DNA from 4 places in the Pseudomonas sp. 9.2(2024) genome. Region 1 is predicted to be linked to each of the others. Evidence: predicted binding sites of a transcription regulator. Region 1 holds the regulator's gene; each other region holds the start of a gene.
What was found. The regulator FliA, encoded in region 1, starts transcription of late flagellar genes. The targets are predictions, from matches to a motif close to CTAAAGTTTNNNNNNNNNNNGCCGNTAA.
Positions count from the first base shown of each region.

Region 1 (7,286 bases):
GTGGTCGACAGGTCGAGGTGGAAGATTTCGTTGACGTTCACCAGCGGGAACGCGAACGCCTGGTTGCCGAGCATCACCATCAGGGTCGGCATGATCGCCAGCGTCAGCGGCACCTTGATGACGATCTTCGAGCCCTGGCCCTTGGTCGAGTAGATGTTGATCGAACCGTTGAGCTGGGAAATCTTGGTCTTCACCACGTCCATGCCGACACCGCGGCCGGACACGTCGGAGATCTCGGTCTTGGTCGAGAAACCCGGGGCGAAAATCAGGTTGTAGCACTCGGTGTCGCTCAGGCGATCGGCGGCATCCTTGTCCATCACACCGCGTTTCACGGCGATGGCGCGCAGGACGTTCGGGTCCATGCCTTTGCCGTCGTCGGAGATCGACAGCAGGATGTGGTCGCCTTCCTGCTCGGCCGCCAGAATCACCTTGCCGCCACGGGCCTTGCCCGAAGCTTCACGTTCTTCCGGCGACTCGATGCCGTGGTCAACCGCGTTGCGCACCAAGTGGACCAGCGGGTCGGCCAGTGCCTCGACGAGGTTCTTGTCGAGGTCGGTCTCTTCGCCCACCAGTTCCAGGTTGATCTCTTTCTTGAGCTGGCGTGCCAGGTCGCGAACCAGACGCGGGAAGCGGCCGAAGACTTTCTTGATCGGCTGCATCCGGGTCTTCATGACCGCGGTCTGCAAGTCGGCGGTGACCACGTCGAGGTTCGACACGGCCTTCTGCATCGACTCGTCGCCGCTGTTCAAGCCCAGGCGCACCAGACGGTTACGCACCAGTACCAGCTCGCCGACCATGTTCATGATTTCGTCGAGACGTGCAGTGTCCACACGCACGGTGGTCTCGGCTTCGCTCGCCGGTTTTTCCGGTGGCGGCGTCGCCGGTGCACGGGCCGGAGCCGGTGCCGCAGCGGCAGCCGGTTTGGCCGGTTCGGCTTTCGGCTCAGGCGCTTTTGCAGCAGGTTTTGCCGCAGCGGCCGGGGCCTTCGCAGCAGGCGCTGCAACAGCAGAAGCATTGCCAGCCGTCACGACGGCACCGGTGGCGACGTCAGTGAACTTGCCTTTGCCATGCAGATCGTCGAGCAGCGATTCGAACTCGTGATCGCTGATCAGATCGCTACCGGCCGCAGCCGCTGCCGGAGCAGCCGTTGCAGGAACCGAAGCAATCGCCGACTCCAGCGCATCAACGGCAAAGTTGCCCTTGCCGTGCAACTGATCGAGCAAGGCCTCGAATTCGTCGTCGGTGATGTCCGAGCTGTCGCCCGCCGCCGGAGCAGCAGGTGCAGCGGCCGCCGGTGCCACGGCGTCGGCCGCGAACTGGCCTTTGCCATGCAACTGGTCGAGCAGCGACTCGAACTCGGCGTCGGTGATTTCATCGCTGGCCGCTTCGGTGGAAGCAGGTGCAGCGGCAGCCGCCGGGGCTTCGGCTTCGGCCTTGACGGCGTTCAGCGAGTCCAGCAACTGTTCAAATTCGTTATCGGTGATGTCACCCGAATCACCTTCGACGACCAGTTCTTCGATCATCTCGGCGACAGGCGAAGCCGGGGCTTCATCCGCCGATTGCGGTTCGGCCAGACGCGCCAGGGCGGCCAGCAGTTCCGGGGTGGCGGCGGTGATCGGGCTGCGATCGCGGACTTCGCTGAACATGCTGTTCACCGCGTCCAGCGCTTCGAGCACCACGTCCATCAGTTCTGCATCGACGCGTCGTTCACCCTTGCGCAGGATGTCGAACACGTTTTCGGCGATGTGACAGCACTCCACCAGCTCGTTGAGCTGAAGGAAGCCGGCGCCCCCTTTTACAGTGTGGAAACCGCGAAAAATTGCGTTGAGCAGATCTGCGTCATCCGGGCGGCTTTCCAGCTCGACCAGTTGTTCGGACAGTTGCTCAAGAATCTCGCCGGCCTCAACCAGGAAATCCTGAAGGATCTCTTCATCGGCGCCGAAGCTCATTAATGGGGTGCTCCTACAGGTCTAAAAACCCAAAAAAACTCAAAATCCAAGGCTGGATAGCAAATCGTCCACATCGTCCTGACCGGACACAACGTCTTCTCGTTTATCGGCATGAATCTGCGGACCTTCACCCTGCGAGAGATGTTTTTGTGGATCTTTTTCAGCAAGCATCGCCGCACGGTCATGTTCGATGCCCGCAAAGCGGTCCACCTGGCTGGCCATGAGCACGAGCTTGAGCAGGTTGCTTTCGACTTCGGTGACCAATTGGGTCACGCGCTTGATCACCTGGCCTGTGAGGTCCTGGTAATCCTGGGCGAGCAGAATGTCGTTCAGATTGCTCGACACCGCGCGGTTGTCCGCGCTGCTGCGTGCCAGAAAACCGTCGACCCGGCGCGCCAGTTCACGGAACTCTTCAGCCCCGACCTCACGGCGCATGAAGCGGCCCCAATCGGCGCTCAAGGCCTGGGCTTCGTCAGCCAGGCCATTGACCACAGGGGTCGCGCTTTCCACCAGATCCATGGTGCGGTTGGCGGCAGCTTCGGTCAGTTTGACCACGTAGCTCAGGCGCTCGGTAGCGTCGGTGATTTGCGACACTTCCTCAGCCTGCGGCATGTGCGGATCGATCTGGAAATTGACGATCGCACTGTGCAGTTCACGCGTGAGCTTGCCCACTTCCTGGTACAGGCCACGGTCACGGGTCTGATTGAGCTCATGGATCAGTTGCACAGCGTCGCCGAACTTGCCTTTTTCAAGGCTCTCGACCAGTTCGACCGCGTGTTTTTTCAGGGTCGACTCAAAATCGCCCTGTGAAGATTCGTTATGCTCCATAGCTCCCCCGCGCGTTCATCAGCCGATGCGTTCGAAAATCTTCTCGATTTTTTCTTTCAACGCCTGGGCCGTGAAAGGTTTGACCACGTAGCCGTTAACGCCGGCCTGGGCCGCTTCGATGATCTGCTCGCGCTTGGCTTCAGCGGTCACCATCAGCACTGGCAGGTGCTTGAGCTTTTCATCGGCACGCACGTGGCGCAGCAGGTCGATACCGGTCATGCCGGGCATGTTCCAGTCGGTCACCAGAAAGTCGATGCTGCCGCTGTTGAGTACCGGAATGGCAGTGGTGCCATCGTCGGCTTCAACGGTGTTGGTGAACCCCAGATCACGCAACAGGTTCTTGATGATCCGCCGCATCGTTGAGAAGTCATCAACGATGAGGATTTTCATGTCTTTGTTCAATTCGACCTCCAAGCAGTCTTAAACGCGCCCAGCACCTGGACGCGCCATTTCAATCAATCCGGCAAAACACTCGATGACTGTCTGGAGCACGACAGATCGAGACCGGTGCCGTTCACCACCGCACCAGCCTCGTTCGCAGTGTCCCCACACTGCCTTCAGCGCGCTCGCCACTCCCCCAAACGCCCCCGCAAGCGGGCCGCGCACTGGCTGTGTAACTGGCTGACCCGCGATTCACTGACGCCAAGGACTTCACCGATCTCCTTGAGGTTCAGCTCTTCGTCGTAGTACAGCGCCAACACCAGTCGCTCACGCTCCGGCAAATTGGCAATCGCGTCCGCCAGCGCGGCCTGGAAACGTTCGTCTTCCAGATCGCGCGACGGCTCCAGATGAGCACTGGCGCCATCCTCGTGCAGCCCTTCGTGTTCGCCGTCCTGCAACAGGTCGTCGAAACTGAACAGCCGGCTGCCCAGGGTGTCGTTCAAAATCCCGTAGTAATCGTCGAGACTCAATTGGAGTTCGGCCGCAACTTCGTGATCTTTAGCGTCACGGCCGGTTTTAGCTTCAATCGAGCGAATTGCGTCGCTGACCATACGGGTATTGCGGTGAACCGAGCGTGGCGCCCAGTCCCCCTTACGGACTTCATCGAGCATCGCACCGCGGATCCGGATGCCCGCGTACGTTTCAAAACTGGCGCCCTTGCTGGCGTCGTATTTGGTCGAGACTTCGAGCAGGCCGATCATCCCGGCCTGGATCAGGTCTTCGACCTGCACACTGGCCGGCAATCGCGCCAGCAAGTGGTAGGCGATGCGTTTGACCAGTGGCGCGTAACGCTCGATCAGCTCGTACTGCGCGTCACGCGCCGACTTCTTGTAGAAATTCATACCGCTGGCGGTCATAGCACAGGTCCTGCCGTTTGCTGCACGAGGCGCTCGACGAAAAATTCGAGGTGGCCGCGCGGGTTGGCGGGCAGCGGCCAGGTGTCGACCTTCTGTGCGATCGCCTTGAACGCCAGTGCGCACTTGGAACGCGGGAAGGCTTCATAGACCGCACGCTGCTTCTGCACCGCCTTGCGCACGCTTTCGTCGTAGGGCACCGCGCCGACGTATTGTAGGGCGACGTCGAGGAAGCGATCCGTGACCTTGGTCAACTTGGCGAACAGATTGCGACCTTCCTGCGGGCTCTGGGCCATGTTGGCCAGGACGCGGAAGCGATTCATGCCGTAATCGCGGTTCAGCAGTTTGATCAGCGCGTAGGCGTCGGTGATCGAGGTCGGCTCGTCACAGACCACCAGCAACACTTCCTGGGCTGCGCGAACGAAACTGACTACCGAGTCACCAATACCCGCAGCGGTGTCGATCACCAGTACGTCGAGATTGTCGCCGATGTCGCTGAACGCCTGAATCAGGCCGGCATGCTGGGCCGGGCTCAGGTGAACCATGCTCTGGGTGCCGGAAGCGGCCGGCACGATGCGGATTCCGCCGGGGCCTTGCAACAGCACGTCGCGCAGCTCGCAGCGGCCTTCGATCACGTCGGCCAGGGTGCGTTTGGGTGTGAGGCCCAGCAGAACGTCGACGTTCGCCAGCCCCAGGTCGGCGTCCAGCAGCATGACCCGACGGCCAAGCTCTGCCAGCGCCAGGGACAAGTTCACTGACACATTAGTCTTGCCGACGCCACCTTTGCCGCCGGTCACCGCGATCACCTGTACGGGATGCATGCTGCCCATGTTATTTCTTTACCTTGTCTTGCATAGACGGAGGCCACATTACTGGCTGCGCGTTCACAACCGGAACAATGCATGGCAGACCATCGATGTAGGTACAAAAACGGTTCATTACCTCAGCCAACCTGCTTGGTCGGACTGTGGTAGATATCAGCGAACATGTCAGCCATGGCTTCTTCGCTGGGTTCTTCCTGCATTTGCACGCTGACGGCGCGGCTGACCAGTTGATGACGGCGCGGCAGATGCAGATCATCCGGAATCCGTGGGCCGTCGGTCAGGTAGGCGACCGGCAGTTCATGACTGATCGCCAGGCTCAGCACTTCGCCAAGGCTGGCCGTCTCATCCAGTTTAGTCAGGATGCAGCCGGCCAGCCCGCAACGCTTGTAACTGTGATAAGCGGCGGTTAGAACCTGTTTCTGGCTGGTGGTTGCCAAGACCAGATAATTTTTTGAGCGAATGCCACGACCGGCCAGACTTTCCAGCTGCATGCGCAGGGCCGGATCGCTGGCTTGCAGGCCGGCGGTATCGATCAGCACCACGCGTTTGCGCAGCAGTGGATCCAGCGCCTGCACCAGGGACTGGCCCGGATCGACGTGGGTCACCGACACATTGAGGATGCGGCCCAGTGTCTTGAGCTGCTCCTGTGCGCCGATACGGAAACTGTCCATGCTCACCAGCGCGATGTTCTGCGCGCCGTACTTGAGCACGTAGCGGGCGGCCAGTTTGGCCAGCGTGGTGGTCTTGCCCATGCCGGCAGGACCGACCATGGCAATCACCCCACCCTCTTCCAGCGGCTCGACTTCCGGTACGGAAATCATTCGTGCCAGGTGCGCCAGCAGCATGCGCCAGGCCTGACGCGGTTCGTCGATCTCGGTGATCATCGACAGCAGATCACGGGACAACGGGCCGGACAAACCGATGCGTTGCAGACGACGGTACAGATTGGCCTGGGCCGGACGGCTGCCTTGCAGCTGGTTCCAGGCCAGGGTGCCGAGTTGCACTTCCATCAGTTCGCGCAGGCTGTTGAGCTCGAAACGCATCGAGTCCAGAGCACGCGGGTCGACGCCAGCGGAAACCGCTGCAGGCGCCGGTGCAGGACGGGCCGGAGCTTCGTAGGTCGGTTCGGTCAGCGGCTCGGCAGCGGTCAGCGGCAGGCCGGCCGTCAACGGCAGCCCGGCGAACAACTGGCGATTGGTGTTGCCGTCGGCTTCGCCACGCAAGCTCAGTTCGGCCTGGGCGGTAACGATGCGCGACTGGGTCTTGCGCAGCTCATCCTCGAGTTCCATGTTCGGAACACGCGGGGCCAGCGCCGACAGTTTGTAATCGAGCGCCGCCGTCAGCTCGACGCCGCCGGCAATGCGGCGGTTGCCAATGATGGCGGCATCAGCGCCCAGCTCATCACGAACCAGCTTCATGGCCTGACGCATATCGGCGGCGAAAAAACGCTTAACTTGCATAAACCACTACCTCAGCCGTTGGGCCCTACTGTCGCAACGATGGTCACTTGCTTGTTGTCCGGAATTTCCTGGTAGGCCAGCACATGCAGTCCGGGAACTGCCAGGCGACCAAAGCGCGAGAGCATCGCGCGAACCGGGCCTGCTACCAACAGGATCACCGGCTGACCTTGCATTTCCTGGCGCTGCGCCGCCTCGATCAGCGAACGCTGCAGCTTCTCGGCCATGCTCGGCTCCAGCAGAACGCCCTCTTCCGAGCCTTGTCCTGCCTTCTGCAGACTATTGAGCAATATTTGTTCCAACCTTGGCTCCAGCGTGATAACTGGCAGCTCCGACTCAGTCCCTACAATGCTTTGGACGATGGCGCGGGATACGCCGACCCGCACAGCGGCCACCAAAGCGGCGGTATCTTGACTCTTGGCGGCATTGTTGGCGATGGCTTCGGCAATGCTGCGGATATCGCGCACCGGCACGTGTTCGGCCAGCAACGCCTGCAATACTTTGAGCAACTGCGACAGCGTGACCACGCCCGGCACCAGCTCTTCGGCCAGTTTCGGCGAGCTCTTGGCCAGCAATTGCATCAATTGCTGCACTTCTTCGTGGCCGATCAGCTCGCTGGAGTGCTTGTACAGAATCTGGTTCAAGTGGGTCGCAACCACGGTGCTGGCATCGACCACGGTGTAACCGAGCGATTGCGCCTGGGCACGCTGGCTGACTTCGATCCACACCGCCTCCAGGCCGAAAGCCGGATCTTTGGCGGTAATGCCGTTGAGCGTGCCGTAGACCTGCCCCGGGTTGATCGCCAGCTCGCGATCCGGGTAGATCTCGGCTTCGGCCAGGATCACGCCCATCAGGGTCAGGCGATAGGCGCTCGGCGCCAGATCGAGGTTGTCGCGGATGTGCACGGTCGGCATCAGGAAGCCCAGATCCTGC
Region 1 is NZ_CP155585.1:2,008,119-2,015,404, reverse strand. Features, by position in the region: gene ABFB52_RS09050 (chemotaxis protein CheA) at 1-1,949, opposite strand, end outside; gene ABFB52_RS09045 (protein phosphatase CheZ) at 1,989-2,777, opposite strand; gene ABFB52_RS09040 (chemotaxis response regulator CheY) at 2,796-3,167, opposite strand; gene fliA (RNA polymerase sigma factor FliA) at 3,335-4,075, opposite strand; gene fleN (flagellar synthesis regulator FleN) at 4,072-4,902, opposite strand; gene flhF (flagellar biosynthesis protein FlhF) at 5,016-6,356, opposite strand; gene flhA (flagellar biosynthesis protein FlhA) at 6,368-7,286, opposite strand, start outside.

Region 2 (7,286 bases), 3.0 Mb from region 1:
TGCTGATCGCCGCCGATTCGGTGGCCTGTTCGGTCAGGGTTTCGGTGACGGTACGGATCGCCGAGACGTTGCGGTTGACCTCTTCGGCCACGGCGCTTTGCTGTTCGGCGGCGCTGGCGATCTGCAGGTTCATGTCGCTGATCACGGTAACCGCGTCGCTGATCTTGCCGAGGGCGTCCACGGCCTGGCGGATCTGCCCGGCGTTGTTGTGAGCCTGGGTCTGGCTCGAGTGCATGGTCGCGACCACGCCACGGGTGCCGGTCTGGATGCGCTCGATCACCACGCGGATTTCTTCGACCGAATCCTGGGTGCGCTTGGCGAGGTTACGGACTTCATCTGCCACCACCGCAAAACCACGACCGCTTTCACCGGCACGGGCCGCTTCGATCGCGGCGTTCAGCGCCAGCAGGTTGGTCTGCTCGGCAATGCTGCGGATCACTTCCAGCACCGAACCGATCTGCTCGCTGTTGACTGCCAGCTCTTCGACTTCGGTCACGGCTTTGCTGACTTCATCGGCCAGTTGGTTGATGTCGCGGGTGCTGCGCTCGATGATCGACATCCCGTCCTTGGCCGACTGATCGGCGCCTTTCGCCGCGTTGGCCGCATTCGACGCGCTGTTCGCCACGTCGTGAGCGGTGGCGCTCATTTCGTTGGAGGCGGTCGCTACCTGATCGATCTCGCGGAACTGCACCTGCATGCCTTCGCTGGTCTGGCGGGCGATTTCCGACGACTGATCGGCGGTGCCACGGGCCTCGGTGATGCTCTGTTTGATCTGGGCGATGGTCGGTTGCAGCTTGTCGAGGAAGCGGTTGAACCAGTTCACCAGTTCGCCCAGTTCATCTTTCTTGGTGTAGTTCAGGCGCTGGGTCAGATCACCTTCACCGCTGGCGATGTTCTTCAGCATTTCGGCGACGCTGTTGATCGGACGGGTCACGCCGGAGGCGGTGAGCCAGATCAGCAGCAGACCGATCAGGCCGGCGATCACGGCCACCGCCAATGCGGTAATCGTGCCGGTTTGCTGCGCGTCGTCGAGCACTGCCTGGAGCTTGACCGAGTCGGCCAGCAGCACTTGTTTCGGCAGGTCGATGACCACGCCCCAGGCCTTGGAGTCGGCAATCGGGTTGACCGGATACACGGCGCGGATCAGGTCGCCCCGCTCGAGAATCTTCGGTGTGCCGGCACTCAGCAGTTGCAGCACGTCCTTGCCCTCGGCGCCGAGGGTGTCGCCGATGCTCTTGCCGACCTTGCCGGCATCCGCGCTGTAGGCACCAAGCACGCCGCTGCCGGAGACGATCAGCATGTGCCCGGCGCTGTTGAACAGGTCACGCTGAGAGTCCACGGCCGCCGCTTGCAGGGCGTCGAGGGCGATGTCGACACCGACCACGCCGATGGCCTTGCCGTCCACCAGCAGGGGCACGGAAATGGTGGTCATGAGCATTTCCTTGCCGCCCACGGTGTCGGCGTAAGGATCAAGCAGGCAGGTACGTTTGTTGTCGCGAGGGCAGGTGTACCAGCTGTTGTAAGGCGTGCCGCTGACGCTGAGGGTGGTCTTGTTCATGTCGTCTTCGACCATGATCGTGTTCAGCGACGGACCCGCAGCACGGCTCCAGTAACTGGCGAAACGTCCCGCCTCGTTGGACTGGCGCGCGGCATCGTTGGCGAATTCGCTGTCCTTGCCGTCCAGTCCGTTGGGTTCGAACGCCAGCCAGATGCCAAGCACCTTGCTGTTGCGCTCGAAGGCGGTTTTCAGGCTCTGGTTCAACTCTTCACGCAGGGCGCCGGCGTCCAGCGAACGCTTGGCGGCCATCACTCGCATGTCCTTGATCTGGTCGGCCAGGGCGGTGATCACCAACAGGCTCTCGCCGAAGGTTTTCTGCACCCGCACCGCTTGCTCGGCAGCCTTGGCCTGCAACAGGTCCTGCACGCTGGCGGTGAGCATCTTGCTGCTGGAAGCACTGACCAGTTCGTCGTTCTGGTTGGTCTGGTAAATGTTGATGCCAACGATCAGCGCGACCACACCGAGCAGGCAGAGGCCGGAGAGCAAGACGATTTTCAGGCGAATGGACAGAGAGTCGAACATGGGACGTTCTCGCGAATGGATGAGCTGTTGGCTAAGAGGCAGGAAGGTGCCCGGTTCGCCAAATCCATTCAGCGCCATTCAATGCTCATCGGCGCGAGGCGGGTACGCATGAGTTGCAAGCCGACGAACGGTCACGGCTAAACGTTTGCGCGAGTAAATGCCCTGAAAACAAGAGAAAAATCAGAAAATCTTCGGCAGCGCTTCCGGTCGCGACCAGATCCACAGGTTGCCCATCGTCATCCCGGCAATCGCCAGATAGATCGGCCAGCCGTGATCGAGCATCACCAGCATCAGCGTGGCGCACAGCAACATGCTGACGGTGGCGCTGACCTTGGCTTTGCGGGCGATGATCTTGCCGTTGCGCCAGTTACTCAGGATCGGCCCGAACAGCCGATGGTTTTCCAGCCAGGCACTCAGGCGCGGCGAACTGCGGGTCGCGGCCCAGGCGGCGAGCAGGATGAACTCGGTGGTCGGCAGGCCGGGCACGACGATGGCGATCAGACCGATGCCGAGGCTGACATAGGCGAGCAGACCGAACAGCAGGCGGGCGAGTCGGGAGGAGGCGGGTTGGGGCATGGGCTCAGCGAGAGGCTAATGTGACAGGGTGGGAATCTTACAGAGTTACGCAATTCCTTGTGGGAGCTGGCTTGCCAGCGATAGCGTCCGGTCAGTCGACAGGGATGTTGTCTGACACGCCGTCATCGCTGGCAAGCCAGCTCCCACAGGTTTTACGGTGTGGCTGGGATCAGGCCGGTTCGGCTTCTGTGGCGTAAGCCTGTTCCAGCAGCACGGTGAAGCGGTTGAACGCATCGATCGCGCCTTGCTCCACTTCCGCTTCTTCTTCAGCACTGAATTGCAGCGAATCGAGGGTACGCACAAAGCTCTTCCAACCTTCGGCGCGACCGCCTTCAGGCTCGCCCAGATGACGGGCGCCAAAGGTTTCGCTCAGGTCCAGCGCGACCGCGCGTTTGATCAGGAACGCAGCGCCGAGCTTGGAACCCTCGGACACGAAAATCCAGCCCAGGGCGCGGGCCTTGCTCGGGTTTTTCACCGTGCCGGCGACTGGCGCAGGCACTTCGGTGTCTAGGTCGGCGAGGTCGGCTTTTGCCGCTTCGGCGCGGCAGCGGGCCGGCAGGTCAGGGACGATGGCGGTCAGTTCGGCATCGTTGTACAGCGACACCAGCTCCGACTGGAACAGGTACTGCGCGGCCACGAAACGGGCGAAATTGGCGCGGGTCTCGAACGGCGCATGGGCCTTGACCAGGGCATCGAGCTTGCTGTGCGGCTCGTGGGTGATCTGGTTCAGGCGTTGCGAACGCAGGGCTTTTTCCGGGGTGCTCATGAGATGTCCTTGAAAAGAAGAGGCGCTTGATAACGAGACGTACGGGCAAGCGCCGGACAGTAAAAAAACCTCACGGCGCGGCCATGCATGCGCGCCGTGAGGTCATCCGGATCAGATATCCCAGACCAGGTTGATCGCGAAGTTGCGACCCGGCTGGGTCAGGCGATCAAGGTTGGCCGGTTGTGTCACCGAGGCTTCGCCGACGCTGTCGTAACCGCGCACGTCATCCCACAGCCAGTATTTCTTGTCGGTCAGGTTGTAGATGCCGCCGCTGACGGTGACGTCGTCGGTGACCTTGTAATAACCGGCCAGATCGAGAATGCCGAAGCCCGGCGACTTGAATTGACTGCTGACACCGTCCGGCGATTTGAAGTTGCTGTCGTCGACGCGATCCTTCTTCTTGACCACGGTCCAGCTCAGCAGGCCGCCGTAGTTGTCCTGGTCATAACCGAGGCCGAACACGCCGGTCAGCGGGTTGACGCTGTTCAAAGGCTCGCCGTTGTCGTTGTTGCGTCCATAGGCGTAGGAGATCGAACCCTGGGTGTACAAGCCTTGCGGCGCGCCGAAGGAATCCAGGTTCAGACGACCTTTGACTTCGGCACCCTTGATGGTGGCGTGCTTGATGTTGCTGGACTGGAACGTCAGCTCGCTGTAGCCCGGGGTGACGGCGTCTTCGTTGATGAAGTCGCGGTACTTGTTATAGAACACCGCCACGTCGAACGAGCCTTGCTCGAAGTTGCCGCGCAGGCCGGTTTCATAGCTTTTGCTCTTTTCCGGTTCCAGGTCCGGGTTCGGCGCCACGTTGTAGCCGGTGGTGCTGTTCTCGAAGCGGCCGTAAAGCGCTTTCGCGGTCGGTGTGCGGAAGCCTTCGGCGTACTGACCGTACCAGGTGTAGTTGTCGGTCAGGGCGTAGGTCAGGCCGAATTTCGGCGAGACTTTATGCCAGGTCTTGTTCTCGTCGCTGACCGTGCCGTTGCCGTCGGCGGCCACGGTGTTGAGGAATTCCTGGGTGATGTGCGGCTTGAGCTGCGTGTAGTCGTAGCGCAGGCCCGGCAGGAAGGTCCAGTTGTTCCAGCTGATCTGATCCTGGGCGAACAGGCTGTAGGTGTTGATGGTCGGGTCCGGGAAGTCGCTGGATTTTTTCAGCACGTCAGCCGCGCTGGTGGCGCCGATGGCGGTGCAGCCGCGACCGACCGCCAGGCATGTGCCGTCGCCGCTGCGCGAGCCGGTAACTTTCTGCTGCTTGATGGTGGTGCCGTAAGTCAGCACGTGATCGGTGGCGCCGAGGCTGAAGGCCTTGTCCAGTTGCGCGTCGAAGACCCACTGTTTTTCTTCGTAGATCGTGTCGCGGGTGCGCAGGACTTTACGGGTGATCGGGTAATAGAACTCGTCGGTGCTCTGGTCGGTCTTGGCGGTCTGGTGGTTGAGGCTCCACTTCACGTTGTCCGCCAGCAGGCTGTCGAGCTCGAAGCTGTGCTCCAGGCCGAAACGCTCGCGGGTGATGGTGTCGTTGCCGGTGCGCCACTGGTACATGCCGCCGGGCAGCACGCTGTTCGGGATCGTCGGGGCGCCGTTGAAGTACGGGCCGCCGTAGGCGCTTTTCTGATCGGTGTCGCGATCGTCCTTGTACTTTTCGTAGGTCAGGCCCAGGCGCGAACCTTCGTTGTAGTTCCAGCCGATCTTGGCCAGCACGTTGGCGGCTTTCACGTCCTCCGGGTTGGCGGCGGTGCGCTCAAGGCCGGTGCCGTTGTTGCTGCCGTAGGAATCGGTTTCATGACCGTCGCGCTGGCTGTAGTGCAACAAGCCGTCGAACTGGTCGGCGCGACCGGCGACGGTGGCGGATTTCAGCCAGCTCTCGTCGGCGGAGCTGTAGCCGGTTTTCAGGCGGGCACCGACGTCTTTGCCGGGCTTGATGATGTCGTCCGGGTCGAGGGTGTAGTAGCTGACCGCGCCGCCGATGGCGTTGCTGCCGTACAGCACCGAGGCCGGGCCACGGAGGATCTCGACGCGTTTGACGATTTCCGGGTCGACGTAATTGCGCTGGGTCTTGGCGTAAGGGCCGTTGAAGAAACCGTCAGGCACTTCGACGCCGTCGACCTGAGTCAGAATCCGGTCGCCGTCGATGCCGCGAATGTTGTAGCCGCTGATCCCGCCACGCTGGCCGGCGCCGCCCACGGATACGCCCGGCTCGTAGCGCACCAGATCCTTGATGGTGTTGACGTTGTTGCGGTCCAGATCCTGACGGGTCTGCACGGTGACGGTGGCCGGCACGCTGTTGATCGACTGTTCCTGACGGGTGGCGCTGATGGTCACCTGATCAAGATTGAGTGCGCCGCTGCTGGCGCGTTTTTCCAGCACGACGTTGTTGTTGCTCAGTTTGCGGAAGCTCAGGTTGGTCCCCACCAACAGACGCTCCAGGGCTTTTTCCGGTGGCAGCGAACCGCGCACGCCCGGCGACGACACGTCTTGACCCAGTTCCGCCGGCAAACCGACCTGCCAGCCGGTGACCGCGGTGAACGCATTGAGCGCCGACACCAGCGGCTGTTGGGCAATGGCGAACGAGTAGTCGCCCATGTTGCGCGTCGGCTGTTCGGTGGCGGCCATCAGCGGCGCGGTGCCGGCCATCAGAATGGCGGCGGTCAGCAGCGAAAGCACGCGGGAAGGGGAAGAAGTCTGGCGGGTAAGGCGAGAGGACATCGATAGCGCTCCGTGTCGCACGAATCTTTATAGGTGCTGATTGATCTCGCGAGATGCGAATCAATTGCATTGGCTATAACGAGACGAACGAGCTTCGACTATCGAGTAAAAATAATTCTCATTTAGTTCAAGATCACCAGCGCCGGGAATTCCCGAAGCTTGGCCGAGGTGATATGAGCGAGCGAACGCACCACGTCCAGCGGCTGGTCGAGACGGTAATTGCCGGTGACGGCGACGTCGGCCAACTGCTCGTTGGTGTTGATGATGAAGCCCGGGTAGTAACGGCGCAGTTCGGCCAGCACCTGGTTCAGCGGGCAGTTCTCGAAGATCAGCCGACCCTGCACCCAGGCCAGATCGGTGGCGGCGTCGACCTTGGCCGGGCGGTCGAAACCGTTCGGGCCGATGCGAATGCTCTCACCGGCAGACAGCCGCACCCGCGCATCGTCACGGGTCGCCCGCAGATCGACATCGCCACGCTGCACCCGCACCTGCGCCACGCCGTCCAGATAACGCACGGCGAATGCGGTGTCGCGCACGCTGGCTTTCACCGGCCCGGCGTCGATTTCCAGCGGCTGGCTGCGGCTGGCCGGGATCTCGAAAAACGCTTCGCCCTGATACAGCCGCGCGACTCGCTGCTGATCGTTGATCGTGCTGGAGAACGCGGAATTGGTGTTGAGCAGGACTTTCGAGCCGTCCTCAAGCTGCAGGCGCTGACGCTCGCCGACTACGGTCAGGTGATCGGCCTGCAGACGCATCGGCAGGTTGCTGAAACTGAACAGCCCGAGCAGCAGAACGGCGGCGGTGGCCAGCGGTTTCCAGTGCGGACGCAGGCGAGTGAGGACGGTAACTTTCTTCGGTTTGGCCGCGAGGTTTTGCGCGCACTGAGCGATCTGCGGGCCGTCCCAGATTGCCTGAGCCTTGGCGAACGCCTCGGCATTCAACGGATCGGCCGCCAGCCAGGCATGGAATTGCCGGGTCTGCTCCTCGTCCGGACTGCCGAGCACGATGAGCCAGTCCAGAGCCTGGTCCATTGCGCTGGCGGCGTCCTGCGCCGATGAAGGCGAAGGGGAGCGGTGGGTGTCCGTCACGGTGATTCCTCGGCAGTGTCTGTGCACGGCTGTTTTTTTAGTGAAGCGTAAAAGTCGGGCAAGGGTAACAAAGCCCGAT
Region 2 is NZ_CP155585.1:5,039,802-5,047,087, reverse strand. Features, by position in the region: gene ABFB52_RS22715 (methyl-accepting chemotaxis protein) at 1-2,080, opposite strand, end outside; gene ABFB52_RS22710 (YbaN family protein) at 2,261-2,656, opposite strand; gene ABFB52_RS22705 (biliverdin-producing heme oxygenase) at 2,826-3,422, opposite strand; gene ABFB52_RS22700 (TonB-dependent receptor) at 3,534-6,119, opposite strand; gene ABFB52_RS22695 (FecR domain-containing protein) at 6,242-7,207, opposite strand.
Region 2: the regulator FliA is predicted to act here: its motif matches at 2,166-2,193, upstream of ABFB52_RS22715 (methyl-accepting chemotaxis protein).

Region 3 (7,286 bases), 3.0 Mb from region 1:
TTCTCGCCGACCGTGACCACGATCCGCTTCCAGCCGACCATGGTGCCCAGCCCCAAAGCAATCGCCACTGCGATCTTCACCCACAGCGGAATAAACCGCGTGGCGTTGTCGATCTGTTGCTTGAACAGTTGCAGCTTGCCGCTGGTGTCGGCGTCGAAGGTGCCGACCTTGTTCTTGTCCATCAGGCGAATGGTTTCGCTGGCCAGGTACATGTCGTTACGCACGTTGCCCATGGCCTCGGCCGGGACTTTCGCCAGCGAGCCGTAGCCTTTGACTTCTTCACCGATGTGTCCGGTCAGGGAGGCGAGGGCGGGGATCAGTTGCGGCGTGGCTTCCTTGCTGCGCACGTAGTCGGAGAGCACAGCGCGCGGATCGGCCGGTGCCGGCAGTGGCGCACTTTTCACCAGCGCTTGCTGGGTCACTTGGGCGACAGCGGCGAATTGCAGCGACTGTTCTTCCGGCATGGTGCGGTTCAGCGCATAAGCCATCGGCAGGGTGCCGACCAGAATCAACATGATCAGGCCCATGCCTTTCTGGCCGTCGTTGGAACCGTGAGCGAAGGACACGCCGGTGCAGGTCAGGATCAGCAGACCGCGAATCCACCACGGTGGCGGGGTGTTGCCTTCCGGCGCCTTGTACAGCGAACGGTTCTTCACGAACGCACGCAGCGCCAGCAGCAACAGCGCCGCACAACCGAAGCCCACCAGCGGCGACAGCAACAGCGCGTAACCGATCTTGGTCGCCTGCGCCCAGTCCACACCGCTGGTGCCGTCGCGGCCGTGCATCAGCGCATTCGCTACACCGACGCCGATGATCGAGCCGATCAGCGTGTGCGACGACGAGGCCGGCAGGCCCAGCCACCAGGTGCCGAGGTTCCACAGGATCGCCGCGATCAGCAGGGCGAAAATCATCGCGAAACCGGCGGACGAACCGACTTGCAGAATCAGCTCCACCGGCAGCAACGCAATGATGCCGAACGCCACCGCGCCGCTCGACAGCAGCACCCCGAGGAAGTTAAAGAAACCCGACCACACCACGGCCACATTAGGCGGCAGCGAGTGGGTGTAGATCACCGTGGCCACGGCGTTGGCGGTGTCGTGGAAACCGTTGACGAACTCGAAGCCCAGCGCAATCAACAACGCCACGCCGAGCAGCAGGAACGGCGTCCAGGTGGTGACCACCGTGCCGAGTTCGTGCATGTCGTGCATCAGGCTGTAGGCGGTGAACAGCATCCCCATCGCCAGTACCGCGAAAAACACTACGTAGGTGAACGGGCCGGTTTTCTTGTCGAGGGCCGGCCTGCCACTGGCAGCGGGGGCCGGGCTGGCGGTCAGGGAGGGAGTAGCCATGGGCGGACAATCCTGAGCGGGGGAAGGAGTGTCGCCCATGATCGTTGCTAAATATTACAGAGAGGCTGCGACAGATCAGTGTTTGGGGTTTTAGCTTCACCGCTGATCTGAAGGCGGTGATCGTTCCCACGCTCCGCGTGGGAATGCATAAGGTGACGCTCTGCGTCACAGGGACGCGGAGCGTCCCGGGCGGCATTCCCACGCGGAGCGTGGGAACGAGCGGCAGGGGCAGTCGGCTCTTAGTAATCCCGCCGCTTGCGAAACGCCCAGCGCCCGGCGATCACGGTGAACGTCGCCACCAGCGCCACCAGAATCCAGAACCCTTCGGGATCAGTGGCCAGCGGCACACCGCCAACGTTCATGCCGAAGAAACCGGCAATGATGTTGATCGGCAGCGCCAGCACCGTGACCACGGTCAGGGTGAACAGCGTGCGGTTGCTCTGTTCGTTGAGGTTGGCGGCAATCTCTTCCTGCAACAGCTTGATCCGCTCACCGAGGGCGGTCAGGTCGTTGATGATCAGCGCGAACTCCTCGGTGGACTTGCGCAACTCCTTCACGTCTTCCTTCTGCAACCAGGGCGGCGGCCGGTTGAGCAGGCGCAGCAGCGAACCCGGTTCCAGCGCCAGCAGCCGTTGCAGGCGCACCAGCACCCGCCGGTTGGCGCCGAGTTCGGCGCGGTTGGTCGACAGTCGCGAGGACAGCAATTCGTCCTCGACCTGATCGACGCTCATGCTGGTCTTGCGCACGATCTGGGTCAGCACTTCGCCCTGATCGCGCAGCAGGTGCACCAGCAGTTCCAGCGGCGAACGAAAGCACTCGCCGGACTTCACCGAAGAACGCAGCTTGTCCACCGAGTGCAGCGGTTGCAGGCGCGCACTGACGATCAGTTTGCTGCGCACGCAGACCCACAGCGTCGACACGTCTGATGACACCATGCTGCTGAGGTTGAACACCACATCGTTGACCACCGCCAGCAACGCCGAATCCACATGCTCGATGCGGGTCGAGCGCGAACCTTCGTGCAGCGCTTCGAAAAACTCTTCGGGCAATTGCAGATGGCTTTTCATCCAGCGCTCGCACGCGGCGTGCGCCAGGTTCAGGTGCAGCCAGAGAAATTCATCGCCCTCGCTGTCGTCTTGCAGACAGCGCAGGGCGGTCGCCGAATCCACCTCGCGCCCGCGTTCGCCGGGGCGAAAGCGAAAGCCGTAAAGCAGGCCGAACAGGTCAGGATCACGATGACTGATATCGAGGCTGTGGTTCATGAAGGCTCGCTGCGAGGAGGCGTCTGTCGCGGGATTTGCAGATTCACCTGAGCCGCATCATCGCAATGTCACATGACGTTTGTGTGACAGCAAAATGACGTCAAATCAACGCGTTACCGAGGGTCGGATTTTTCTCAAGAAGGGCGCTGGAACGCCGATCACGCATGAGTTAGGTTGCGCGCCTTCGCCATGAGCCAAGGTCCGCCGACACGGATGTCCGGCAACAATTCACGTCTTACCGGGCGTGCCTCATCCCTGTCCTGAGTACCTGTGATGCTGCAAAAATCCCTGAGAGCGCAAATTCTCGCCCTGCTGAGCGGCAGCCTGCTGGCGATGCTGTTGATCGCGCTGGCCTGCTTTCATTTCCTGTCCAACGGCGTGCAGAACTACAGCCAATTGATCGCAGGTCCGTTGCACACCTCGCAACTGATCGATGAAGCCAACCTGCAATTCAAGGTGCAGGTCCAGGAGTGGAAAAACGTTCTGCTGCGCGGTAAGCAACCGGCGGATCTGGCCAAATACTGGGGCCAGTTCGAAGACCGTCAGCGCGATGTGCAGGGCATCCTCGGTGAGCTGGCCAACCAGAAAGGCCTCGAGCCTGCGCTGAAAACCCGCATTGATCGCCTGCGCGAAGAACACCGTCTGCTTGGTGCTGCGTACCAGAAGGGCCGTGATGCCTACGTCGCCGCCGGTGCCGATCCGACTGCGGGGGACGCCGCCGTCAAAGGCGTCGACCGTGCCGCCAGCGACCAGATGAGCGAGCTGGTCGCCGAGCTGCGCAAGCAGGGCACCGAGCAATCGGCGCAGATCAGCGCCAGTGCTGACCGCACTGTGTGGCTGGGGCTGTTGGTGATGCTCGCGTCAGGCTTGCTGATCGGTCTGCTCAGCCTGTGGCTGGTCAACCGCAACCTGGTCGAGCCGATCCGCAAACTCATCGACTACGTCACCCAGTTGAGCAAGGGGCGTCTGGTCGAGCGTGTGTCCAGCGACCGTCAGGACGAGCTGGGTAACCTGGCCGCAGCGGCCAACACGTTGCGCGATTTCCTCGCCGAAACCTTCAATCATCTGCAACGCAGCGCCAAGGATCTGGACAGCGCCAGCGGCGAGTTGAACGCCATCGCCACCGTGATGGCCGGCGGCACCAACGAGCAGTTCAACCGCACCGATCAGGTGGCCACGGCGATGAACGAAATGTCCGCCACCGCCCAGGAAGTCGCCCGTCACGCGGCCGACGCGGCGCGTGCGGCCGACGATGCCGACCAGTCCGCGCAGCAGGGCGAGAAGGTCATGCAGAGCACCATTCACAGCATCACCCAGATGCGCGGCGAAATCGCCAACACCGCCACCGTGATCCGTCGTCTGGAAGCTGACAGCGGTCGCATCGGCAAGGTGCTGGAAGTGATTCGCGGGATCGCCGAGCAGACCAACCTGCTGGCGCTCAACGCCGCCATCGAAGCGGCCCGTGCCGGTGAAGCGGGGCGTGGTTTTGCGGTGGTCGCCGATGAGGTGCGCAACCTCGCGCAGCGTACGGCGGAGTCGATCATTGAGATCAACCAGATCATCCACAGCGTGCAGACCGGTGCGGTGGACGCGGCCCAGGCCATCGACAGCGGCCAGACCCGCAGCGATGAAAGCGTCGAGCAAGTGACCCAGGCCGGCGCCATGCTCGAGCGCATCACCCACGCGGTGGAAGCGATTCGCGACATGAACCGCCAGATCGCCACCGCCGCCGAGGAACAGACCTCGGTCGCCGAAGACATCTCGCGCAACCTGACCGAGATCACCTCGATCGCCAGCACCAACCTCGACAACGTGCAGCGCACCGAAAGCGCCAGCCAGAACCTGCACGGCCTGTCCGGCCAACTGAACGACGTCACCGCTCGCCTGAGCGTCTGACCGGCCAGTGACTGTGTACCGGTTCGGTTACCGAGTCGGTACACAGTCGATCTCAATTCGTGCAGACCGCCGCCGATGCCCGGTTATCTATAACCGGCATTGGAGATTTCCCATGGTCAGCATCACGTCTGTTTCGATCAATCAGACCGTTACCACGTCCACCAGCAAAACCTCGATTGCCGATACGGGCGACGACACTTCGACCACCGCGGCGGCCAGCACCGGCGTGAAAGCCGACACCAGCAAAGTGGCCGCGGGCGGCGGTGCGGCGCCGGCGGGGGACAGCAGTTCCAGCAGCGATGAATCGGACACCGTGAAAGAACTGCGCAAGCAGATTGCCGAGCTGCAGAAGCAATTGCAGGAAGAACAACAGGCGCTGCAAGCGGCTCAGGCGAAGCAGGAAAGCCAGGATGCCAAGGCGGCGGATGTTGCGGCGGCGCAGTCGCAGATCGCGACGACATCGGCTTCGTTGCAGACGGCGACGGCGGCGTTGTTGGCGGCTTTGCAGGATTCGGATTCAAGTACGTCGGGTTCGCTGGTCAGTACCTCCGCGTGAAGCCTTTTCCCCTCACCCTAGCCCTCTCCCCGAGGGAGAGGGGACTGACGGAGTTGAATGTTCGAGTTACGCCGACCTGAAAATCTTGTGTCGAACTCAGGTTTAGAAACCCATGGAGATCGGTTCCCTTTCCCCCTCGCCCCCTTGGGGGCGGTCCGACGTTTCGGGAGGGCTGGGGTGAGGGGGTAGGGGCTGACTGACGAAACATGGTTTCAGCCAGACACCAGACACAAAAAAGCCGCACAACCCAAAAGTCATGCGGCTTTGTTTTATCAACCAATCAAGTGTCTTGCTTGTCGCTCAGCACCTTGCCAGTCGTTGCATCGAAGTCCACATCAAACTCCTTGCCATCAGCAGTACGCAACTCAACTTCATACTCATAACCATTGAAGTGGTTATCCAGATCCGTGTCGGTAATGGTCGCACCCGGATGCAGTTTCAGCGCTTCTGCGTTCATCGATTCCAGCGACTTGATCTTGCCGGACTTGACCAGTTCAGGGATCTGGTCAACGCGAACGTCAGCCTGGGCCAGGCCAGCGGTGAGGGTCAGGGCGGCAGCGGTAAACAGGGCAGTCAGGGTTTTCATCGGTTATTCCTTTGGGTGATTCGTTTAAGTGAGTTCAGGTTAATCGCCGCAACTTAACTCACCCTTAAAACGCAGCGAGCAGGCCGGACTCCCCGAGGGAGCGAGCCTGCTCGCGATACTGACGCCCTGATTTACAAATCAGAAACCGTTGTTCTTCAACACCTGATCCACACTGGCGGCCGGGCGTTTGTAGAACTTCAGCAGTTCGCTGGCGCGGTTGGTGAAGATGCCGTCGACACCAGAAGTCATGACTTTCTCGAAGTCCACCGGCTCATCCACGGTGTAGACGTGCACCAGCAGGCCCTTGTCGTGTGTGTACTTGTTCATCCATGGCTGCACCAGATCCGAATAGCTCTGATCGCCGCCGTGGGTCAGCTTCGCCGAAGGGCCGGTGCCGATCGCACCCTGGGCCTTGGCGTAGTCGATCCACTGCTTGAATTCGGCTTCGGATTTCGGCTCCTGCTTGCCGTAGAACGCGTTCTTGTCCTTCTCGCCGGATTCGGCAAAGGTCACTTTGGATTTCGGCTCGATGCTGCCTTCGCCGACCCACAGCAACAGGATCTTCGGCACCTGCGGCATTTCCTTTTGAAGCATTTCCAGGCTGCTCTTCTCGAAGGTTTGCAGGATCACCTTGCCGTTGCTTTCGCCGACGCTGGCGGCGTTTTTAGCCGGTTTGGCGCCGGCCGGAACCAGCCAGCCGCGGGCCTGGAGTTTTTCCTTCAGGTCATGCTCGATCCCCGGGAACAGCTTCGGCTCCTTGGTTTCGATGTACAGGCCGGGTTTGTGCTTTGGGTTGGCCTGGGCGATGTCGATGATTTCGTCGAGGGTCAGAATCTTCAGGCCGACGTAGGACGGGCGCGCGCGATCCGGGTACTTGGCGTTGTACCAACTGCCGGCGTCGAGGGTTTTCAGTTCGGCCATGGTGAAGGCATTGGCCGGGCTGTCCTTGCGTTCCGGGAACTTGGTGGCGACGTCGGTGGTGCGCTGCAGATTGTCGTCGTGCAGGGCGAACAGCACGCCGTCCTTGCTGCGCTGCAGGTCCATTTCCAGGTAATCGGCCCCCAGGTCGCGCGCCAGTTTGTAGGAGGCGGCGGTGGATTCCGGGGCATCGAAGGACGCGCCACGGTGGGCGATCACCGCCGGGTGCGGAATGCCCTCGGAGGCAGCGAGCGCAACCGGGTTTGGCTGGCTGGCGGCGTGGGCCTGGCCGAGGCCGAGTATCAGGCTCAGCAGCAGTGCGCTTTTGGTGAAGGTGGCGGGCATGTCGAGGTCCTTTCGCAGGTATTTTCGAAGATGTCCCTTTTAGCAACTCAAACGAAAACGTGCTATCGCAAGACCGACATAAACGTACTGAAAGCGAAAATTTGCGCACTTTTGTGCGTTCGTTTGCAGTACGCTTGGCCACGGCAACCGCCCCGGCAGAGGGCGCGCCTCAATGCCCTGCGTGTAAACCTTCGATCACTCTTGTGAGGTTTACCATGCGCATCACATCGCAACTCATCTGCCAGGCCGCCGACGACCTCAAGGGCTTCGTCGGCCTCAACCGCAAGACCGGACAGTACATCGTGCGCTTCAGTGAGGACTCGTTCGGCATGGACGTGGCCGATGACGGCATCATTCCGTGCAGCGAATTCGTC
Region 3 is NZ_CP155585.1:4,974,919-4,982,204, reverse strand. Features, by position in the region: gene ABFB52_RS22400 (inorganic phosphate transporter) at 1-1,349, opposite strand, end outside; gene ABFB52_RS22395 (transporter) at 1,589-2,611, opposite strand; gene ABFB52_RS22390 (methyl-accepting chemotaxis protein) at 2,882-4,507, shown strand; gene ABFB52_RS22385 (hypothetical protein) at 4,620-5,063, shown strand; gene ABFB52_RS22380 (PepSY domain-containing protein) at 5,344-5,649, opposite strand; gene ABFB52_RS22375 (glycerophosphodiester phosphodiesterase) at 5,788-6,912, opposite strand; gene ABFB52_RS22370 (DUF2025 family protein) at 7,128-7,286, shown strand, end outside.
Region 3: the regulator FliA is predicted to act here: its motif matches at 2,745-2,772, upstream of ABFB52_RS22390 (methyl-accepting chemotaxis protein).

Region 4 (7,286 bases), 3.1 Mb from region 1:
AAGATCAGCAGGCGCGTGTCCTCGGCGATCCCCAGTTCGCTGCGCAACCCGGCGTCGCGGGCATCCGGGTGGAAGGTGTGCAGATCAACGCCCAGCGGTTGCACGAAGACGTTGCGCACGCCCAACCCGCTGAGCTTGTCGGCCATCACCTGGCTGGGTGCCAGCACCCGGTCGAAATTGCCGTACAACTTGCGCACATACGCGTCGACATTCGGCGTGACCCAGTGGCCCATGCGGTTGCCCACCAGCAGCGGCAGATCCGAGTGATAGAAGCCGATCACTGGCACATCGAGTTGTCGACGCGCATCGAGCGCAGCCCATGCGGTGAGGTACGGATCACCAACTTCGATCAGATCAGGCTGCAGATCCTGCAGGACGTTTCGCCAAGGGGCCAGGCGCAGGGGAAAGCGATAGCCCTTGCCGAAGGGCAGGGCGGGGGCGGGAACCGTGTAGACGCCATCGCGTTCGCCCAAGTGCGCGCCGGGAATCAGCAGGCTGTGGCGGATGCCGGGCTTGACCCCCAGCCGGCGGTGCTTGGCATCCAGATAGGTGCGCACGCCACCGCTGGCCGGGGCGTAGAACATGGTGATGTCGGCGATATGCACGGTGAACGTCCCTCCGCGTTGATCTCCCTTGGTTGACCTTTATCAAGAATAGATGTTCGGTCGGGGTTTCGCGGTGGGGTGCAAGGCCGGTTTCGGAGGAATTGTCGGTCGTCTTCGTCGGACAGTTGTGAACGACGAAGACGACCGGCAGAGCGGCTTTAAATGCGGAAGCTGCCAACCAGTTGCTTCAATCGCGAAGCCTGCTGCTCCAGATCCGAGCAAGCCCGCAACGTCGCCTGCAGGTTTTCGACACCTTCCTGGTTCAGCGTATTGATCTCGGTGATATCCACGTTGATCGACTCGACCACAGCCGTCTGTTCCTCGGTCGCGGTGGCCACCGACTGGTTCATCCCGTCGATTTCACCAATGCGCTGGGTCACGCTGTTCAGGCGTTCGCCGGCGAGGTTGGCGATGTCCACGCTGTCCTGGCTGTGGCGCTGGCTGTCGCTCATGGTACTCACGGATTCGCGGGCGCCGACTTGCAGCTCCTCGATCATGGTTTGTACCTGTTGCGCCGATTCTTGGGTGCGGTGGGCGAGGTTGCGCACCTCGTCCGCCACCACCGCAAAGCCGCGACCGGCTTCACCGGCACGTGCCGCTTCGATGGCCGCGTTGAGCGCCAGCAGGTTGGTCTGCTGGGAAATGCTGGTGATCACTTCCAGGATCTGGCCGATGTTCACGGTCTTGCTGTTCAGCGATTCGATATTGCTGCTCGATGCGCTGAGCATGCTCGAAAGCTGATTCATGGCCTTGATGCTGCGCTCCACCACTTGCTGGCCGTCTTCAGCCAGGCCGCGGGCGTCGCTGGCCTGGGTCGAGGCCTGGGCGGCATTGCGGGCGATTTCCTGGGCGGCGGCGCCGAGCTGGTTGATCGCCGCAGCCACGCTGTTGGTGCGCGAGGCTTGCTGGTCGGAGTTGTACATCGACGAGTTCGAGGCCGCGACCACCCGCAGGGCGACTTCGTTGACCTGGCCGGTGGCCGATGACACTTCGCGAATCGAGCCGTGAATACGCTCGACGAAACGGTTGAACGCGGTGCCGAGCACGCCGAATTCGTCCTGATTCTGAATGGTCAGACGCTTGGTCAGGTCGCCTTCGCCGTCGGCGATGTCTTCCATGGCACGAGTCATCACGTGCAGCGGCTGGATCAGGATACGGATCAGCATGCCGAGCAGGGCAATGATGATCGCCACCGCAATCACGGTCGCGATCACGGCCGAAGCGCGGAATTCGCTGAGCATCGAGAAGGCTTTGTCTTTATCCACCGACAGGCCGATGTACCAGTTCACCGACGGCAGGCCCTTGATCGGGGTGAAGTTGACGATGCGGGTCTTGCCCTCGACGGTGACTTCACTGAAGTCACTGCTGATGCGCGGGGTGTCCTGCGGATAGGCTTCCTTCAGTGACTTCATCACAAGGGCCTTGTCCGGGTGCACCAGGATCTTGCCGTCGGCGCTGACCAGGAACGCGTAGCCCATGCCGGAGAAGTCCCGGGCGCTGAGGGTGTTGATCAGGGTTTGCAGGCTCAGGTCGCCGCCCACCACGCCCACGCTCTGACCGGCCTTTTTCGCGGCGGTGGCGATGGAAATGATGGTCTGGCCGGTGGCGGCGTCGATGTACGGTTCGGTCAGGGTCGAGGTGCTGCTGCTTTCCGCACCTTTATACCAAGGACGAACACGTGGATCGAAACCGTCCGGCATCTTCGCATCCGGGCGGATGGTGAAGTGCCCGGTAGCATCGCCGAGGTAAGACGCCATGAAGGTCGACGTCAGGGCTTTCTGTTCCAGCAGGCTGGCGACGGCGGCAGGGTCGGGGTTGATGGCGATGTTCTGGGCCGCGTTCTCGATCAGCAGGATGCGCCCGCTGAGCCAGGTCTGGATATTGTCGGCTGTGACCTCGCCCATCTCGTTGAGGTAATTGTCCAGGTCCTCGCGGATCGCATTGCGTTGCAACCAGTCGTTGTACAGCGTGAACGAGGCGAAGGCGGCAATGACGATGAGGGCGGCGGCAAGCAGGATTTTATGGCTGAAACGCAGATTTTTGTTCATGGCTTGGGGTTCCGCTAAGGTCTTATTATTCAGGGCGTGCTTCTATAGATACTCGCCAGGTGGGCTTGATGGGTACAAGCAGGTATTTCCGCTTCTCCTTAGGGAAATCTCCGATGCGGATGTCAGTCGCATCTGTCACCGTTAGCTATCGGCCATGCTCGATCAAAGATTAACCATTGGGTGACCAAATGCCTGAATCTTCGCAACTTGTAATCGGCGCTGACCTCGCCGGGCAACCGATCGCCCAGGCCATGCGCCTGGCCAACCGTCACGGACTGGTGGCCGGCGCAACCGGTACCGGCAAAACCGTCACCCTGCAGCGTCTGGCCGAGGCGTTCAGCGACGCCGGGGTCGCGGTGTTCGCCGCCGACGTCAAGGGCGACCTGTGCGGCCTCGGTGCTGCCGGCATCCCCCAGGGCAAGATCGCCGAGCGCATCGCCGGCATGCCGTGGCTCAAGCACACGCCTCAGGCGTATCCGGTGACCCTGTGGGACATTCACGGTCAGTCCGGTCATCCGTTGCGCACTACGTTGAGTGAAATGGGCCCGCTGCTGATCGGCGCGCTGCTGGAACTGACCGACAGCCAGCAATCGGCGTTGTACGCAGCGTTCAAGGTGGCGGATCGCGAAGGCCTGTTGCTGCTGGATCTCAAAGACCTGAAAGCGCTGCTCAATCACCTCAAGGACAATCCGCAGCTGCTGGGCGAAGACGCCGCGCTGTTCACCACTGGCTCCAGCCAGGCGCTGTTGCGGCGTCTGGCGACGCTGGAGCAGCAGGGTGCCGAGGCGTTGTTCGGCGAGCCGGCGCTGCAACTGGAGGACATTCTGCAGCCGACCGCCGATGGTCGCGGACGCATTCATCTGCTCGACGCCAGTCGTCTGGTACATGAGGCGCCGAAGGTCTACGCGACGTTCCTGCTGTGGCTGCTGGCCGAGCTGTTCGAACAACTGCCGGAACGCGGCGATGCCGACAAACCGCTGCTGGCGCTGTTTTTCGATGAGGCACATTTGTTGTTCGGCGACACGCCCAAGGCGCTGCAAGAGCGCTTGGAGCAAGTGGTGCGGCTGATCCGTTCCAAAGGCGTGGGCGTGTATTTCGTCACCCAGTCGCCGGGCGATCTGCCGGACGATGTGCTGGCGCAACTGGGGCTGCGGATCCAGCACGGCCTGCGCGCGTTCACCGCCAAGGAACAGAAATCCCTGCGGGCGGTGGCGGACGGCTTCCGGCCGAATCCGGCGTTCGACACCTTGTCGGTGCTCACCGAACTCGGGATTGGCGAGGCTCTGGTCGGCACCTTGCAGGAGAAGGGCACGCCGGAAATGGTTCAGCGAGTGCTGGTGGCACCGCCGCAATCGCGGATCGGGCCGTTGACCGAGACCGAGCGCACGGTGCTGATTGCCGGTTCGCCGTTCAAGGGCCGTTATGACAAGCCGATCGACCGCGAGTCGGCCTATGAAATCCTGATGGGGCGCAAGGGGCTGGCACCCGAGGCTGAAGCGGCGCCGGGCAAAACGGCGGCTGAAGAGCCGAGTCTGGCGGACAAGGCCGGAGAATTCCTCGGCACGGCGGCGGGGCAGGCGCTCAAGTCGGCGATGCGCCAGGCGGCGAATTCGCTGGGCAAACAGTTGGTGCGCGGTCTGATGGGTTCATTGCTCGGCGGCAGCAAACGCCGCTGATCAACAAGGCTCAGGTTTTGGGTTTGGCGTGGGCGGCCAGTCGTTCCAGTGCCGCTCGCAGATTCGGATCGCTGATCCCGTCGGCGGTGGCCTGGATGGTCGCCGCCGCATCCGTTGACAGGTCGATCGTCGGTCCGCTCGCTTCGCGCTGGATGGTCGGTGGCCGCACGGCGAACTTGATTCGCGTCAGATTGGCGAACTCGTCGAACATCTGCAGTTGCCGTTGCAGGCGTTTCTGCTGATAGCGCAGGCGCGTGGCCCAATGGCCGTCGGTGACGATCAGCAACAGTTCGCCCTCGCGCCACTTGGCCACGTGGCAGTGTTCACGGGCGGCAGGTTGCAGCTGGCTTTCGAGCAGACGTTGCAGATGGGCCAGGCGCTGGGCATGACCGAGGATGGCTTTCAGCGGTCTGGCTTCGCGTAGCAGAACGGCGGGCGCTCTGGCTGTGAGAGGGCGAAATGCCATGATCTAGGACCTGAAGTGACAGAGGCGCCATGGTAGCAGATGGCAGCCATTTCACTCGCCCATTGCTTTTGTCCCTGCTTTGCCCATTAAATCAACGACTAACTTCTTCGCTGTACGGCTTGAAGTTGAGCAAAACGCCCCTATTTTAAGTGAGCCCCGTCAAAGCGCAGTGCCAGCATCGTGGAATATCCCCACTTTCCTCACCACCGTTTCCGGGTAGAATGCTCGTTCGCATGCGGCCATGAGGGCTGCACGGGCGACTCACGGGGCCGCCCTCCATCCCTTTAGTGTGGAAGATCCTGCCGATATGTTTGCGCCTTTGTTAAAGAAACTTTTTGGAAGCAAGAACGAGCGTGAAATCAAACGCATGCTCAAGACGGTGCAGCTCGTCAATGCCTTCGAAGAGAAGATGGTCGCCCTCTCGGACGATCAACTGCGCGCCAAGACCGCAGAGTTCAAGGACCGCATTGCCAAGGGGGAGACCCTCGACAAGCTGTTGCCCGAAGCCTTCGCGGTCGCCCGTGAAGCCGGCAAGCGTGTCATGGGCATGCGCCACTTTGACGTCCAGCTGATCGGTGGCATGACCCTGCACGAAGGCAAGATCGCCGAAATGCGCACCGGTGAGGGCAAGACGCTGGTGGGTACTCTGGGCGTTTACCTCAACGCGCTGTCCGGCAAGGGCGTGCACGTTGTGACCGTGAACGATTACCTGGCCCGCCGCGACGCCAACTGGATGCGTCCGCTGTATGAATTCCTCGGTCTGAGCGTCGGCATCGTGACGCCGTTCCAGCCGCCGGAAGAGAAGCGCGCCGCCTACGCCGCCGACATCACCTACGGCACCAACAACGAATTCGGGTTCGACTACCTGCGCGACAACATGGCGTTCAGCATGGAAGAGAAATTCCAGCGCGAACTCAACTTTGCCGTGATCGACGAAGTCGACTCCATCCTCATTGACGAAGCGCGTACCCCGCTGATCATTTCCGGTCAGGCCGAGGACAGCTCCAAGCTGTACATCGAGATCAACAAGCTGATCCCGAAACTCAAGCTGCACGTCGAAGAAGTCGAAGGCGAAGTCACCCAGGAAGGCCATTTCACCGTCGACGAGAAGACCCGTCAGGTCGAACTCAACGAAGCCGGTCACCAGTTCATCGAAGAGCAACTCGCCAGTGTTGGCCTGCTGGCTGAAGGCGAGAGCCTGTACTCGGCGCATAATCTGGGTCTGCTGACTCACGTTTACGCCGGCCTGCGTGCGCACAAGCTGTTCAACCGCAATGTCGAATACATCGTGCAAGACGGCCAGGTCGTGCTGGTCGACGAGCACACCGGTCGCACCATGCCGGGTCGTCGTCTGTCCGAAGGCTTGCACCAGGCCATCGAAGCCAAGGAAAACCTGAATATCCAGGCCGAAAGCCAGACTCTGGCATCGACCACGTTCCAGAACTACTTCCGTCTATACACCAAGCTGTCCGGCATGACCGGTACCGCTGATACCGAAGCATTCGAATTCCACCAGATCTATGGTCTGGACGTTATGGTCATTCCGCCGAACAAACCGTTGGCCCGTAAGGACTACAACGACCTGGTGTTCCTGACCGCCGAAGAGAAATATGCGGCGATCGTCAACGACATCAAGGAAAGCATGGCTGCCGGTCGTCCGGTACTGGTGGGTACTGCGACCATCGAAACCTCCGAGCACATGTCCGCATTGCTCGTGAAGGAAGGCATCGAACACAAGGTTCTGAACGCCAAGTTCCACGAAAAAGAAGCTGAAATCATCGCGCAGGCCGGTCGTCCGGGCGCACTGACCATCGCTACCAACATGGCCGGTCGTGGTACCGACATCCTGTTGGGCGGCAACTGGGAAGTTGAAGTCGCGTCGCTGGAAAACCCGACCCCTGAGCAGATCGCCCAGATCAAGGCCGACTGGCAGAAGCGTCACCAGCAAGTGCTGGAGTCCGGCGGTCTGCAGGTGATCGCGTCCGAGCGTCACGAATCCCGTCGTATCGATAACCAGCTGCGTGGCCGTGCCGGCCGTCAGGGCGATGCCGGTTCCAGCCGCTTCTACCTGTCGCTGGAAGACAGCCTGATGCGCATCTTCGCCTCTGACCGGGTGAAGAACTTCATGAAAGCCCTGGGGATGCAGCCTGGCGAGGCCATCGAGCACCGTATGGTGACCAACGCCATCGAGAAGGCGCAGCGCAAGGTTGAAGGCCGCAACTTCGACATCCGCAAGCAACTGCTCGAGTTCGACGACGTCAACAACGAACAGCGTAAAGTGATCTATCACATGCGTAACACGTTGCTGGCCGCGGACAACATCGGCGAAACCATCGCTGATTTCCGTCAGGACGTCCTGAACGCCACTGTCAGCGCACACATTCCGCCGCAATCGCTGCCAGAGCAGTGGGACGTGGCCGGTCTGGAAGCGTCGATCGCCAGCGATTTCGGCGTGAAGCTGCCGATCCAGCAATGGCTCGACGAAGACGAT
Region 4 is NZ_CP155585.1:5,094,035-5,101,320, reverse strand. Features, by position in the region: gene ABFB52_RS22975 (glycosyltransferase family 1 protein) at 1-605, opposite strand, end outside; gene ABFB52_RS22970 (methyl-accepting chemotaxis protein) at 764-2,653, opposite strand; gene ABFB52_RS22965 (helicase HerA-like domain-containing protein) at 2,842-4,329, shown strand; gene ABFB52_RS22960 (DciA family protein) at 4,340-4,795, opposite strand; gene secA (preprotein translocase subunit SecA) at 5,103-7,286, shown strand, end outside.
Region 4: the regulator FliA is predicted to act here: its motif matches at 2,799-2,826, upstream of ABFB52_RS22970 (methyl-accepting chemotaxis protein).